2 regions of the Kitasatospora sp. NPDC051164 genome follow, and region 1 is predicted to be linked to the other one. Evidence: riboswitches for the same ligand, from Rfam matches in the RefSeq annotation. Region 1 holds a riboswitch; the other holds the start of a gene.
What was found. Region 1 has a riboswitch for glycine ahead of gcvT (glycine cleavage system aminomethyltransferase GcvT). Riboswitches for the same ligand answer to the same signal wherever they lie in the genome.
Positions count from the first base shown of each region.

Region 2: linked by a shared signal. The riboswitch ahead of gcvP (aminomethyl-transferring glycine dehydrogenase) and the one ahead of gcvT (glycine cleavage system aminomethyltransferase GcvT) in region 1 are both predicted to bind glycine.

Region 1 covers NZ_JBITFB010000003.1:50,594-55,837, reverse strand. Annotated here, with positions in the region: gene ACIBEC_RS05290 (L-serine ammonia-lyase) at 1-111, opposite strand, end outside; gene glyA (serine hydroxymethyltransferase) at 271-1,539, opposite strand; gene gcvH (glycine cleavage system protein GcvH) at 1,624-2,001, opposite strand; gene gcvT (glycine cleavage system aminomethyltransferase GcvT) at 2,115-3,236, opposite strand; glycine riboswitch at 3,467-3,587, opposite strand; gene ACIBEC_RS05270 (enhanced serine sensitivity protein SseB C-terminal domain-containing protein) at 3,842-4,645, shown strand; gene ACIBEC_RS05265 (enhanced serine sensitivity protein SseB C-terminal domain-containing protein) at 4,788-5,244, shown strand, end outside.
Region 2 covers NZ_JBITFB010000054.1:13,022-18,265, forward strand. Annotated here, with positions in the region: gene ACIBEC_RS44080 (MFS transporter) at 1-536, opposite strand, end outside; gene ACIBEC_RS44085 (PRC and DUF2382 domain-containing protein) at 680-1,789, opposite strand; glycine riboswitch at 1,941-2,044, shown strand; gene gcvP (aminomethyl-transferring glycine dehydrogenase) at 2,283-5,183, shown strand.

The sequences.
Region 1 (5,244 bases):
TTCGGAGCGCAGTCGGCGGGCGAACATCCGGGCGGCGCGCATCGGACCCACGGTGTGGGAGCTCGAGGGGCCGATGCCGATGGAGAAGAGGTCGAAGACGCTGATGGCCACGGGGGACGTCCTTGTCTGGTCTCGTGGAAGTACTTGCGGGCGGGGGGCCGACACGGCTCGGGGCACCGCGCGCACTTACCAGTGTGCGCGGTGCCCCGGAGCCCCAGGTGTCGCGGCGGGGTGAGGCCGGTCACCCGGCCCGGACGATCACCGAAGTGATCAGAGGTTCGGGTACAGCGGGTACTTCTCGGCCAGCGCGGTGACGCGGGCCTTCAGGGCGTCGGCGACGGTCTCGTCGAAGGCGGGCTTGAGCGCCTCGGCGATGATGTCGGCGACCTCGCGGAAGTCCTCGGCCTGGAAGCCGCGGGTGGCCAGGGCCGGGGTGCCGATACGCAGGCCCGAGGTGACCATCGGCGGGCGCGGGTCGTTCGGGATGGCGTTGCGGTTGACGGTGATGCCGACCTCGTGCAGGCGGTCCTCGGCCTGCTGGCCGTCGAGCTCGCTGTTGCGCAGGTCGACCAGGACCAGGTGCACGTCGGTGCCGCCGGACAGGACGGACGCGCCGGCCTCGGCGACGTCGGCCTGCAGCAGGCGCTCGGCCAGGATCCGGGCACCGTCCAGGGTGCGCTGCTGGCGCTCCTTGAACTCCTCCGAGGCCGCGACCTTGAAGGCGACCGCCTTGCCGGCGATCACGTGCTCGAGCGGGCCGCCCTGCTGGCCGGGGAAGACCGCGGAGTTGATCTTCTTCGCGTACTCGGCCTTGGACAGGATGACGCCGCCGCGCGGGCCGCCCAGGGTCTTGTGGGTGGTGGTGGTGACCACGTCCGCGTAGGGCACCGGGTTCGGGTGCAGCCCGGCGGCCACCAGGCCGGCGAAGTGCGCCATGTCCACCATGAGCAGCGCGCCGACCTCGTCGGCGACCCGGCGGAACTCGGCGAAGTCCAGCTGGCGCGGGTAGGCGGACCAGCCGGCGATGATCAGCTTCGGCTGGTGCTCCTTGGCGAGGCGCTCGACCTCGGCCATGTCGACCTGGCCGGTCTTCTCGTCGACGTGGTACGCGACCACGTTGTAGAGCTTGCCGGAGAAGTTGATCTTCATGCCGTGGGTCAGGTGACCGCCGTGGGCCAGGTTCAGACCCAGGATGGTGTCGCCCGGCTGGATCAGCGCGAACATCGCGGCGGCGTTGGCCTGCGCGCCCGAGTGCGGCTGCACGTTGGCGTGCTCGGCGCCGAACAGGGCCTTGATGCGGTCGATCGCGATCTGCTCGACCACGTCGACGTGCTCGCAGCCGCCGTAGTAGCGACGGCCGGGGTAGCCCTCGGCGTACTTGTTGGTGAGCACCGAGCCCTGGGCCTCCATGACCGCCACCGGGGCGAAGTTCTCGGAGGCGATCATCTCCAGGGTGGTCTGCTGGCGGTGCAGCTCGGCGTCGACCGCGGCGGCGATCTCCGGGTCGAGGGCGTGCAGGGACTGGTTGAGAACCGTCATGGTGTGGTCTTCCCGGGGAGGAGAGCGGAGGGACGGCGGGGGAGGGCGGGCCGCCGTGCTGCGGCCCGCCCGATCACGAGCGGGTCAGCTGCTGTGGGTGAGCGCGTCGTACTCGTCCGCGCTGAGCAGCTCGTCGGTGGACTCCACGCGCACCTTGAACAGCCAGCCACCCTCGAAGGGGGCGCTGTTGACCAGGCCGTTGTCGTCCAGGACGTCCTGGTTGACCTCGACGACCTCGCCGGTCACCGGGGAGTACAGGTCGCTGACCGACTTGGTGGACTCCAGCTCGCCACAGGTCTCGCCGGCGGTCACGGCGTCGCCGACGGCCGGCAGCTGCACGTAGACGATGTCACCGAGCGCGTCGGCGGCGTGCTTGGTGATGCCGATGGTGGAGACACCGTCCTCAGCGGCGGTGAGCCACTCGTGCTCCTTGGTGTACTGCAGGTGCTGGGGGTTGCTCATGGCGTCATTCTCCAGGATGGGAAGCGGGTACGGCGAAGCGGGCCGCCGCGTGGACGGCTTCGACGTGCGGGTATGGGGAAAGGCGGGTGTCGGCGGGGCGCTCGGCGGGGCGCTCAGCGGGCGCGCTTGTAGAACGGCAGCGCCACGACCCGGACCGGCTCGTGCTTGCCGCGCACGTCCACCGCGACGGTGGTGCCGGGGGCGGCGTGGGCCGCGTCGACGTAGGCCATCGCGATCGGCTGTCCCAGCGTCGGGGACGGCGCGCCGGAGGTGATTCGGCCGATCGGGGCGCCGTCGGCGGAGACCACGGTGTACTCGGCGCGCGGGACGCGCTTGCCCTCGGAGACCAGGCCGACCAGCACCCGCGGCGGGTTGGCCTCGGCCGCGGCGGCGGCCTGCTCCAGCGCCTTGCGGCCGACGAAGGCGCCCTCGTTGGTGGTCTTGTCGAAGCGGACGACGCGGCCCAGGCCGGCGTCGAACGGGGTGAGGTCGGTGGACAGCTCGTGCCCGTACAGCGGCATGCCCGCCTCCAGACGCAGCGTGTCGCGGCAGGACAGGCCGCACGCGACCAGGCCGCGGCCCTCGCCGGCGGCGGTCAGCGCCTGCCAGATGTCCTCGGCGTCGACCGGGTGGCAGAAGATCTCGAAGCCGTCCTCGCCGGTGTAGCCGGTGCGGGCCAGCAGCACCTCGCGGCCGGCCACGTGGGCCGGGAGGATCGCGTAGTACTTGAGGCCGGGCAGGTCGGCGTCGGTGGTCTCGGCCAGGATCGCCGTGGACTCCGGGCCCTGGACGGCGATCAGCGCGTAGGTGTTGCGGTCGTCGGTGACGACGGCGTCGAAGCCCTTGGCGCGGGCGATCAGCTCGTCGAGGACCAGCTGGGCGTTGGAGGCGTTGGCGACGACCAGGAAGGCGTCCTCGCGCAGGCGGTAGACGATCAGGTCGTCCAGGATGCCGCCGTCCTCGGCGCAGATCATGGTGTAGCGGGCGCGCAGCTCACCCAGCGCGGAGACGAAGCCGACCAGCGCGTGGTCCAGCATCTCGCCGGCCTGCGGACCGGTGACGGTGATCTCGCCCATGTGGGAGAGGTCGAACAGGCCGGCCTTGGTGCGGACGGCGAGGTGCTCCTCGCGCTCGCTGCCGTAGCGCAGCGGCATGTCCCAGCCGGCGAAGTCGGTCATGGTCGCGCCGAGGGCGCGGTGCAGCGCGTCGAGCGCGGTCAGGCGGAGGGACGACATGGCCAGGAACTCCTCGGTCGGGGCACTCATGGGTGCACGCGCCGGACCGGACCCTCTCGGGGGCCGACCCTGCGCGCGGGCATGCGGCGGCGTGGGTCTCCCCATCTGTCGTCGAACCTGAGAGCTTCACCGCCCGCCGGCCCGCAGCTGTTTCCAGCATCCAGGACAGCATGGCGGCTTGCACCGTGGGTGGGCGCGCGACAGGGCCGCGCGCCGCTTTCCAGATGTGCCTAACCCGTGCGGTAGGGGGGCCTGAGAGATTCCGGGGAGGACTTGCTCCTTCGGCGCCGGCTGTGCCACACACTCACACACTCACTGGTGCGGCACTCCGGGCTCTCCCGCGCGGGTTCGAGCGGCCGGTATGGAGTTGTGGGGCCCGCGGCGCATGCCGTCGGACGCGCACATCATGGCACGTCCCGGACGAGGAAGGGAGAGGGGACCCGGTCACACGACGAGAGGGGAGCCGGTCACACGGTGAGAGGGGAGCCGGTCACACGGTGAGAGGGGAGCCGGTCACACGACACAGAGGCGAACACGAGCCCTAGACTGCTCCGCGTCGGCGCAGCAGAGGGCGGCCGACCGGCAGAGGGCGGAATCGGCGGCGCATGGGGTACCCGGTGGAGCAGCAGCAGGGGTGGGGCGGCCCGGAGGGGGCGCCGGCGGGCGGCACGTGGCCGGCCAACGAGCTGGAGCAGGTGCTGACCGCGGCCCTGGGCGACCCGGGCGCGACGCCGCGGGTGATCGAGGTGCTGGCCCGCAGCCAGGTGTGGGTGCCGCTGCCCGGCGGGGCCGACCCGCAGGGGCAGTCGCTGGACCTGCCGACCATCGAACTGGGCGGCGACCCGTACGTACCGGTGTTCTCCTCGCAGGAGGTGTTCCTGCAGCAGGCGCCGGGAATGGCCTTCGCGATCGCGCCGGTCTGGGAGTTCGCCCGCGGGCTGCCGCTGGGCGTGGGCATCGCGGTGAACCCGGACGCGGCGGTGGGCATCCCGGTGCCGCCGCAGGGCGTGGCCGAGCTGCGCCGCGGTCCGCGCCAGGACCGGTGGGAGGCCGCCGAGGACCCGGCGGCGCCGACCGGCGGCCGGGTGGCGCTGCGCGAGCCGGTGCCGGGCGAGGACCCGGAGCACTTCCTGGCCGCCTGCCGAGCCGAACTGTCGGCCCTTCCCGGGGTGTTGACCGCCCGCCGGGCGCTGGCCAGCATCGAGGGCGAGCCGACCGTGATGTTCGTGGGCGTCCAGTTGGATCCGGCGGCCCCGGCCGACCCGGCCGCGGTGAACGACGCGCTCGGCCGAGCGCTGGGAACCGCGCCGCTGCCGGGCGGCGTCCACCTCGTACTGCTCGACCTCGCCGACGACCCGGTGGTCGAGTGGCTGCTCACCCGGGTCATGCCTTTCTACACGCGGGTGTGAGCGGGGTTCGTATCCAAGGCACGTCGCCGTGGCGGTGGCCGGTGCCGCGCCATAGGGTGCGTGCAGACGGCCGACGGCCGGTGGTTCGAGGAAAGAGGCGCGGCGAGGTGGGCGCATGAGTGCGGGAACGGGAGCGGGCGGGATGCCGGGGCCCTGGGGCCAGGCACCGGCCGGGCGCCCGGGAGCGGATCCCGGCGTGTTGGAGCACGCCCTGCGCGAGGTCGCGCCGGAGCGCTACGACGCGTACGAGCGCCTGCTGCACGCGCTGGCGGACGGCCGGGTCTGGATGCTGCTCTGGCACGGCACCCCGGGCAGTCCTGACGCGCAGTACGGGAACATGGAGATCAGCGGCCACGGCTACGCGCCGGCCGTCACCTCGCCCGAGCAGCTGGCCGCCTCCGGCTGGGGGCGGGCCCACGAGGTCGTCTCCGGCCGGGAGATCGCCGGCTCGCTGTACCGCACCCGCTGGGGCCTGTGGCTGAACCCGCACGCGCCCGGCGGCGGCGTAGGCGTGCCCTGGGCCGACCTGCGGCGGGTCGCCGCGGGCCTGGACCGGCTGCCGGCCGGTCCGCTGAAGCTGAGCGAGCCACAGGTCAACG
Region 2 (5,244 bases), on a different contig from region 1:
ACCAGGCCCATCCAGAAGATCGACTTGTAGCTCCAGTGCTCCAGCAGGAGACCGGTGGCGACCAGGCCGAGGCCGGAGCCGACGCCCATCGAGGCGCTGATGGCGGCGACGCCGCCGGTCACCTTCTGCTTGGGCAGCTCGTCGCGGACGATGCTGATCGCCAGCGGCATGACGCCACCGCCGGCGCCCTGCAGGACGCGGGCGACGACCAGCCAGGTGAACGAGTGGGTGCTGACCGCCAGTGCCGAACCGGCGACCAGGCCCGCCAGCGAGATCAGCAGCATCGGCTTACGGCCCCGGAGGTCGCCGAAGCGGCCCAGGAGGGGAGTCAGCACGGCGGCGGAGAGCAGGTTGGCGGTCATCAGCCAGGTGACGCTGGAGGCCGAGACGCTCAGTTCCTTGGCCAGCGAGGGCAGGATCGGGACGACTGCGGTCTGCACCACACTGAACGACAGCATCGCCAGGATGAGGGCCGGCAGGACCCGGGCGCTGCTCTGCTTCTCGGCCGCGATGGTGGGCTGGGGTGCCTCACTCACGGTTGCTTCCTCCCGTACATAGTGAATGAACTGAAGTAACCATGCAGGGAGATACTTCAGAGTGTCAAATATCGAGCGGTTAAGCTTTGGCAAAGGGGAAGGCCCCGACCTCGGATGGTCGGGGCCCTGCTGGGGATCGCGGGTCAGACGAGCGGGCGCATCGCGGTGGCGCGGGAGGCATCGGGGGTCGGGGTGACGGCGTCCTGGGGCGTGGTGGGGTCGTGGACCTCGACGTGTTCGCGGCGGAGTTCTTCCCGGACCACCTCCTCGTCGGTGTAGCGCTCGACGACCAGGCGGACGCGCTCGATGGGGGCGAGGTACTTGCGGACCGCCGGGCGCTCCTCACGGAGAGTGACTTCCTCGACGGCCTCGGCGATCTCCTTCTCGGTGAGGACGGCGCGCTCGGCCTCGCCGACCGGGATCCGCTCGACCCGGATGCGCTCGCGGACCACCGGGACGCGGCGCTCGACCTGCTCGGTCGTCACGTACTTGCGCAGCTTCGCGGTGCCCACGTTGTGCCACTCGGTGGTGACCTCCAGGCGCTCCTCGCGGCAAGTGATCTCGATCGGGTTGCCGGGAGCGGAGGAGTCGGCCCCCGAGCCGCGTGCGTGGGTGGTCGCCGCCGGCATCGGGTGCAGCTTGGGTTCCGTGATGGGTGCCGAGGAAGCCGTGGCGGGAGCAGGGGTGCTGAGGGTCCGCATGTTGGTCTCCATGGCGGTTACGGCGGTGGTCGCGCTGGTGCTGTCGGGCTCGGGAGAGTGGAAGGCGTGCGGCTTGGCGGCGACCGCGGCGGCGGCGGGGGTGGCGCCGAAGTCGAGGTCGGACTGCGCGGCGTGGCCGCCGTCCTCGCCGCCCGGGTGGTCCTCCGCTCGGGTGTCGAGGCCGTAGTAGCGGTAGAGCTGGAGCTCCTGGGAGGGGGACAGGTGCTGGCCCACGCCGAAGTCGGGGGACTCCTTGACCAGCGACTTGTCGTACGGCACCCGGAGCTCGTCGCCGGAGAACTCGCTCGTGGTGAGCGGGACGAAGGCGTCCCGGCCGAAGATGCCGGTCCGGACGGCGGCCCACTCGGGCTGGCCGGTGGCGTCGTCCAGGTACACCTCGTCGACCGTGCCGATCTTGTCTCCGTTGCGGTCGACCGCCTTGTGGCCGATGAGGTCCCGGGGGTCGATGTCGGTCTGCACGCTTTCCTCCAGTGCGCTGAGCCTGCGGAACTCCCACAGGAAGTCGGCCGGAGTACCCGTGCCGTCCGCCACTTCACACCAAATGCCATGAATCGGACGGACGCGACCGGGGTGCGCCGGACGGGCTGCGGGCTGAGCCGTCCGGGGGACGCGCGTAGACCCGGGGTGACCCGAAGCACCCGTGATCCGACGGCCTCCCGCTGGTACCCTGGGCGGCGACCGCAGAGCCCGCTCGGGAGAGTCTCCGACCGCGAAAAGCGCTGGTCGGGGCGCCGAAGGAGCAACTCCTCCCCGGAATCTCTCAGGCATCCGTACCGTGTGGGGTAGGTCACTCTGGAAAGCAGGGCAGGAGTCTCGGCACAGAAGCCGGCGACCACCACCCTCACCGACGGTGCAAGCCGACGGAGCGCCCACAGCGCACCGTGCGGGCGAAGCTCTCAGGTCCCGATGACAGAGGGGGAGGCCTGTCGGGTCCGCCCGCCATGGCTCATTCGCTGTCCGCAGCGGGGAAGGCCGGTCGGCGCGCGTACCCCCGCCGGTCCGTGACCAGGAGGCCTCGACCACCATGAACGCCCAGCCGAACGCGGGACGCCCCACCAGCGCCTCGACCCTCACCGAGCTTGAGCTGGCCAGCCCCTTCGAGAACCGCCACATCGGCCCCGACGCCGCCGCGCAGGAGAAGATGCTGGCGTCCGTCGGCTACGGCTCGCTGGACGAGCTCGCCGCCACCGCCGTGCCCGAGGCGATCCGCTCCATCACCGCCCTGGACCTGCCCGCCGGCCGGACCGAGGCCCAGGTCCTCGCCGAGCTGCGCGAGCTGGCCGGCCACAACCGGGTGCTCCAGCCGATGATCGGCCTGGGCTACTACGGCACCTTCACCCCGCCGGTGATCCTGCGCAACGTCATGGAGAACCCGGCCTGGTACACCGCCTACACCCCGTACCAGCCGGAGATCTCGCAGGGCCGCCTGGAGGCGCTGCTCAACTTCCAGACCGTGGTCTCCGACCTGACCGGCCTGCCGACCTCCGGCTCCTCGCTGCTGGACGAGGGCACCGCGGCCGCCGAGGCGATGGCACTGGCCCGCCGCGTCACCAAGGTCAAGGGCGGCGTCTTCCTGGTCGACGCCGAGACCCTGCCGCAGACCATCGCGGTGATCGAGACCCGCGCGGTGCCGACCGGTGTCGAGGTCGTCGTCGCCGACCTGTCCGAGGGCATCCCGGCCGAGATCGCCGAGCGCGGTGTCTTCGGCGTGCTGCTGCAGTACCCGGGCGCCACCGGTGTGGTCCGGGACCTCGCCCCGGTGATCGAGCAGGCGCACGGCCTGGGCGCGATCGTCGCCGTCGCCGCCGACCTGCTGGCGCTGACCCTGCTCAAGTCCCCCGGCTCGCTGGGCGCCGACATCGCCTGCGGCACCTCGCAGCGCTTCGGCGTGCCGATGGGCTTCGGAGGCCCGCACGCCGGCTACCTCTCGGTGCGCGCCGAGTACGCCCGCTCGCTGCCCGGCCGCCTGGTCGGCGTGTCCGTCGACTCCGACGGCAACCGCGCCTACCGCCTCGCGCTGCAGACCCGCGAGCAGCACATCCGCCGCGAGAAGGCCACCAGCAACATCTGCACCGCCCAGGTGCTGCTCGCTGTGATGGCCTCCATGTACGCCGTCTACCACGGCCCGGACGGCCTGGCCGACATCGCCCGCCGCACCCACCGCTACGCCGCCGCCCTCGCCGAGGGCCTGCGGGCCGGCGGCGTCGAGCTGCTGCACGGCGAGTTCTTCGACACCGTCACCGCCGTCGTCCCGGGCCGCGCCGCCGAGATCGCCGCCGCCGCCCGCGCCAACGGCATCAACGTCCACCAGGACGGCGCGGACCGGATCTCCGTCTCCGCCGACGAGACCACCACCCGCGAGCACCTGGCCGGTGTCTGGGCCGCGTTCGGCGTCGAGGCGGTCGAGGTGGCCGAGGGCGCCGAGGCGCTCCCGGCCGCGCTCCTGCGCGACGACGAGTACCTGACCCACCCGGTCTTCCACAGCCACCGCTCGGAGACCGCCATGCTGCGCTACCTGCGCCGCCTGTCGGACCGGGACTACGCGCTGGACCGGGGCATGATCCCGCTGGGCTCCTGCACCATGAAGCTCAACGCGACCACCGAGATGGAGGCCGTGACCTGGCCGGAGTTCGGCCAGCTCCACCCCTTCGCGCCGATCGACCAGGCCCAGGGCTACCTGACCCTGATCCGCCAGCTGGAGCAGCAGCTGGTCGAGGTGACCGGCTACGACGCCGTGTCGATCCAGCCGAACGCGGGCTCGCAGGGCGAGCTGGCCGGCCTGCTGGCCGTCCGCGCCTACCACCACGGCAACGGCGACACCCAGCGCGACGTCTGCCTGATCCCGTCCTCCGCGCACGGCACCAACGCGGCCTCCGCGGTGATGGCCGGCATGCGCGTGGTCGTGGTGAAGACCCTGGTCGACGGCGACGTGGACGTCGAGGACCTGAAGGCCAAGATCGAGCAGCACCGCGACAACCTGTCGGTGCTGATGGTCACCTACCCGTCGACCCACGGCGTGTACGAGACCCAGATCACCGAGATCTGCGCGATGGTGCACGAGGCCGGCGGCCAGGTGTACGTGGACGGCGCCAACCTGAACGCCCTGGTCGGCCTCGCCAAGCCGGGCAAGTTCGGCGCGGACGTCTCGCACCTGAACCTGCACAAGACCTTCTGCATCCCGCACGGCGGCGGCGGCCCGGGCGTCGGCCCGGTCGCGGTGCGTGCCCACCTGGCGCCGTACCTGCCGAACCACCCGCTGCAGTCGGAGGCCGGCCCGGCCACCGGTGTCGGCCCGATCTCGGCCGCGCCGTGGGGCTCGGCGGCGATCCTGCCGATCTCCTGGGCGTACGTCCGGCTGATGGGCGGCGAGGGCCTCAAGCGCGCGACGCAGGTCGCGGTGCTGAACGCCAACTACATCGCCAAGCGCCTCGCGCCGCACTTCCCGGTGCTCTACACCGGCCCGGGCGGGCTGGTCGCGCACGAGTGCATCATCGATCTGCGCCCGCTGACCAAGGAGACGGGCGTGACGGTGGACGACATCGCCAAGCGCCTGATCGACTACGGCTTCCACGCGCCGACGATGTCCTTCCCGGTGGCCGGCACGCTGATGATCGAGCCGACCGAGTCCGAGGACCTGCACGAGATCGACCGGTTCTGCGACGCGATGATCGAGATCCGGGCCGAGATCGACAAGGTCGGCTCGGGCGAGTGGGCCGCCGACGACAACCCGCTGCGCAACGCCCCGCACACCGCCGCCGAGCTGGCCGGCGACTGGGCGCACGGCTACTCGCGGCAGGACGCGGTCTTCCCGGCGGGCGTGAACCCGGCGGACAAGTACTGGCCGCCGGTGAGCCGGATCGACGGCGCGTACGGCGACCGCAACCTGGTCTGCTCCTGCCCGCCGCTGGACGAGTACGGCGTCTGACGGAGCCGGGCGCCACGGCGTCCGGACGAGCGGCAGGGCCCCGGCGGAACTCTCCGCCGGG